One region of the Chryseobacterium gotjawalense genome, then DNA from elsewhere that is predicted to be linked to it. Evidence: riboswitches for the same ligand, from Rfam matches in the RefSeq annotation. Region 1 holds a riboswitch; the other holds the start of a gene.
What was found. A riboswitch is a leader RNA that binds a small molecule or an ion and turns the genes downstream of it on or off. The one in region 1 is predicted to bind S-adenosylmethionine.
Positions count from the first base shown of each region.

Region 2: another riboswitch for S-adenosylmethionine. It lies ahead of QGN23_RS07935 (alpha/beta fold hydrolase); the one in region 1 lies ahead of QGN23_RS07080 (O-acetylhomoserine aminocarboxypropyltransferase/cysteine synthase family protein).

Region 1 covers NZ_CP124855.1:1,532,358-1,534,563, forward strand. The annotation lists gene QGN23_RS07070 (hypothetical protein) at 1-386, shown strand, start outside; gene QGN23_RS07075 (dodecin family protein) at 474-671, opposite strand; SAM riboswitch class I at 1,056-1,161, shown strand; gene QGN23_RS07080 (O-acetylhomoserine aminocarboxypropyltransferase/cysteine synthase family protein) at 1,294-2,206, shown strand, end outside.
Region 2 covers NZ_CP124855.1:1,742,297-1,744,502, reverse strand. The annotation lists gene QGN23_RS07940 (MGH1-like glycoside hydrolase domain-containing protein) at 1-1,003, opposite strand, end outside; SAM riboswitch class I at 1,120-1,223, shown strand; gene QGN23_RS07935 (alpha/beta fold hydrolase) at 1,277-2,206, shown strand, end outside.

The DNA.
Region 1 (2,206 bases):
TTCGGTCATGCGAAAAAAAAGAGATTAAAATTTCATTTTTCGTAGGTGACGATAAATCCCGAACATGGGTTTTGCATATGAATCCCGACAAAATTTTAAGTTTAAAACACGATCACCGCAATCCCGACGGGACACCGGAAAAAGTAACGCAATATGGTGGCACAAGTTCAAATGTCGGTCTGGAGAATCTTCAAATGTTTCCTGCTGATGCACACACCACCGCAATGTTACCAAAAGCGGCTACTAACGTTTGGTGGTTTACTGTTGATGGTGAAAGCTTCACTTATAACCTTCGCAGAGTCGGAAGCGACCGTTTGTTCACCGTACGATTTGATTTGACTAAAACGATTGAAGCACCAGGTGCGCCTTGGGGAACGAAAAATTAAAATCAATCGCAAAATCATAGATTCAGAATAAAAAACATCCATTTTGAAACCACAAAACGGATGTTTTTTCATTGCCAAATATTTTAATTATTCAACCCTGAAAGAAACCTTACAAACGCATCCGTAAGTTGAAATTTCGCCATCTTTCACATGGCATTTCATGTCTTTTACATAAACGCTGTCGATGTTTTTTATCGTTCTGGAAACTTCTTTTACGGCATTTCTCACAGCGTCATCAAAACTAATTTCTGAAGTAGCAATTACTTCAAGTACTTTTACAATCATAATAGGTGTTTTTAAGTTACCCTAAATTTAATCTAAACATTGCAAACGAAAGAAGATTTAACAAACTTTAATACAATGGGTTAAGAATAAATTTAAGTCTAATAATTAGGTACTTAGATAAAAATCCCTGATAAACGGAGAAGAATTAATCTGAATCAATCATTCTGAAATCCGCGAGTACCAACTCAACAATTTGAATTTAAACGATAAAATAACAACACCGATTTCTTTAGAAAAAGCGAAATCATAAAAAAATAGCATTTCTATTTAAATCGACTTACAAATCAATAGCTTAAAAAAATACACGTAAAATATAACTGACATTTTTTGGAGATTCAAAATATTTATATAGATTTGCACTCTAATCGTTCTTTAAAAAATCGCAACTTATTCAGAAAAGTGGAGGGAATTGACCCTTTGAAACTTTGGCAACCTGTTTAGAAATAAATAAGGTGCAAAATTCAACTCGCCAGCGCGGGAAAGATAAGTCAGATATTAAAATTTAGAAAATATAAATTCTATATATTAAGCTCTTTTGATTTGTCGAAAGAGCTTTTTTATGCTCTTTCGACAAGTATTTTCAAAGGATAAGTTGCAAAATTTAAAACAAATAAATTAAAATATGAGCAATTTAAAATTTGAAACTTTACAGGTTCACGCCGGTCAAACCGTAGATCCAACCACCAACTCACGAGCTGTTCCGCTCTACCAAACCGCCTGTTATACCTTTGATGATGCAGAACATGCAGCCAATCTTTTTGGGTTAAAAGAATTCGGGAATATCTACACCCGTTTGATGAATCCAACCACCGATGTTTTCGAAAAAAGAATGGCAGCTTTGCATGGCGGTATTGCCGCTTTGGCAACAAGTTCCGGTCATGCCGCACAGTTTTTAGCTTTGACAAATATCCTTCAAAACGGCGACAATTTCGTGAGTTCTCCCTATTTGTACGGCGGAAGTTATAACCAGTTCAAAGTCTCTTTTAAAAAATTAGGAATAGAAACGCGCTTTGCAGATAATAATCATCCGGAAAGTTTCGACCGGTTGATTAACGAAAGTACGAAAGCTATTTACTTGGAAACCATCGGAAATCCAAGTTTAAATATCCCCGATTTTGAGGCGATTGCCGAAGTTGCCAAAAAACACGGTATTCCATTAATTGTCGATAATACTTTTGGAGCCGGCGGTTACCTTTTCCAACCCCTGAAACATGGTGCCAATATCGTAGTAGAATCGGCTACCAAATGGATCGGCGGCCACGGAACTTCTATTGGTGGAATCATTATTGATGGAGGAAATTTCGATTGGGGCAACGGAAAATTCCTGCAATTATCCGAACCTTGTGAAAGTTATCACGGTTTGGTATTTTCAGATGTTTTTGGGGTAGATTCTCAGTTTGGAAATATCGCATTCGTCATTAAAGCCAGGGTTGAAGGTATGCGTGATTTCGGTCCTACGATTTCCCCGTTCAATTCTTTCCTTTTGTTGCAAGGGTTAGAAACATTGTCGCTTCGCTTAGAAAGAACGGTGAGTA
Region 2 (2,206 bases), 210 kb from region 1:
ATTCGTCGGCTTCTTTTTTTCTTAAACTAAAAACGTCGTCGAAGTCAAAGAAAGCATTTTTCATATCATGCGGACTCAATCGGAAATCGAATGTTTTGCTTTCTCCGGCTTCAATTTCTGTATCGATTACGAAACAGGCTTTAGTTCCCGCTTGGTCAGGATTTACTGAATTTCTGTCATTATGGATCAAAAAATTATTGATGCCGTCTTTGTAGTATTTTGGTTCACTGCTCGCACCATGAATTTTAGCCGGATTACTTTCGTTATTGCAAAAAAGGGCTTCTGTATTTTGGTCCCGGGAATATAGTTTTATTACGGGTAAAGATTCATGATGAATCTCAATGTCGCCAGTCGCCGAAGATTTTAGCTGAGGTTCATAATCGCCGTAATCCCAGTTCCAATTGTTTCTAAACCAGATGGTTGGCAAAATAACAAGCGGTGCTTTGTTACCGCTCCGGTTTACTGCAGTGACACGGATCAGATAATCATCATGATTTATTTTAGCATATTCAATGAATAAATCAAAGTAATTATTGTCATTAAATATTCCGGTATCGATCAACTCAAATTCCGGATCATGCTTAGATCTTCTTCCGTTTTCTGCAATTAAATGGTCGTAAGGGAATTCCCTGATTGGATATTTATACACCATTTTCATATAGGAATGGGTCGGTGTATTGTCAAGATAATAGTAGAGTTCTTTTAAATCCTCGCCATGATTTCCTTCATGATTACTCAATCCAAAGAAACGTTCTTTGATCATTTTGTCTTTGCGGTTCCAAAATGAAAAAGCAAAACATAAGCGCTGCTTCGAGTCACAGATTCCTGCGATCCCGTCTTCACTCCAGCGATAAGCTCTGCTGATGGCCTGGTTGTAAGTTGTATATCCCCAGGCATTTCCATCATTGCTGTAATCTTCCCGAACCGTCCCCCATTGTCTGTTACTTACGTAAGGTCCCCACGTTTTCCAGTTCTCATCGAGCATTCTTTCTTTCTCCGTCATCTTTCTAAAATAATTTCTGGTGCGAAATTAAGGAATAAAATAGATTCCTAAAATTTGTGAGGTTATATTTTAATGCTTTCCTTTGCACTGAAATAAGTTCATTTACATATTTGAAAATGTTATTAAGAAAGGTGGAGAGATTAGACTCGATGAAACCTTGGCAACCCTTCGGAAACGGAGAAGGTGCTACATTCTATCCCGATTTGGGAAGAGATAACAGAATCCTATTTTACCTTTCTCAGGTAGCATTTTCAATTTTAATTTTAAGAAAAATTGAAAACTTCGCTACAACATCTCAAACTCAAAAACCACCAGTTAGTATCAGGAAAAATCCTTGATGTCGATTTGTCGTATCAATTATTTGGTAAAGATTTATATTCTGCCCCAATCGTTTTAGTCAACCATGCTTTAACCGGAAATTCTAATGTTGCCGGTGAAAATGGTTGGTGGAATTCTTTAATCGGAGTGGATAAAATTATTGATACGAATATTTATTCTGTCATCTGTTTTAATATTCCAGGAAATGGATTCGACGGAAATTTAGTTGAAAATGAGCAGAATTTTACACCAAAAGATATTGCCGCTATTTTCCTTAAAGGTTTATCATTTTTAAATATTTCCAGACTTCATACTTTAATTGGAGGATCCTTAGGCGGTGCGATCGGTTGGGAAATGTTAGCATTAAAACCCAACTTGGCCGAAAATTTCATTCCGGTTGCGTGTGATTATAAAACCGCCGACTGGTTGCATGCGCAGTGTTTGGTTCAGCAATTTTTATTGAATCAGCCTGATCGACCTTTGCAAAAAGCCAGAATCCACGCCATGTTGTGTTACCGGACGCCGGCATCTTTAAATGAAAGATTTAAAAATGAAATGCATGCAGAAAAGCAGATTCTTAAATCCCACGATTGGCTCAATTTCCACGGTGAAAAATTAAACGAAAGATTTAGTCTAAATGCTTATCGGTTAATGAATCATCTGCTGATGACCATTAATACAGATGAAAAAAAACTAAAGGAAATTACAGCCAATATTCATCTCATCGCTGTCGATTCCGATTTGTTTTTTCCTGCTTTTGAAATGCAAAAATGTTATGAATTTTTACACGAGTCAAAATCAAATACTTACTATCACGAAATAAAATCCATTCATGGTCACGATGCCTTTTTAATGGAATACGATCAACTTAATCAAATTTTAAAT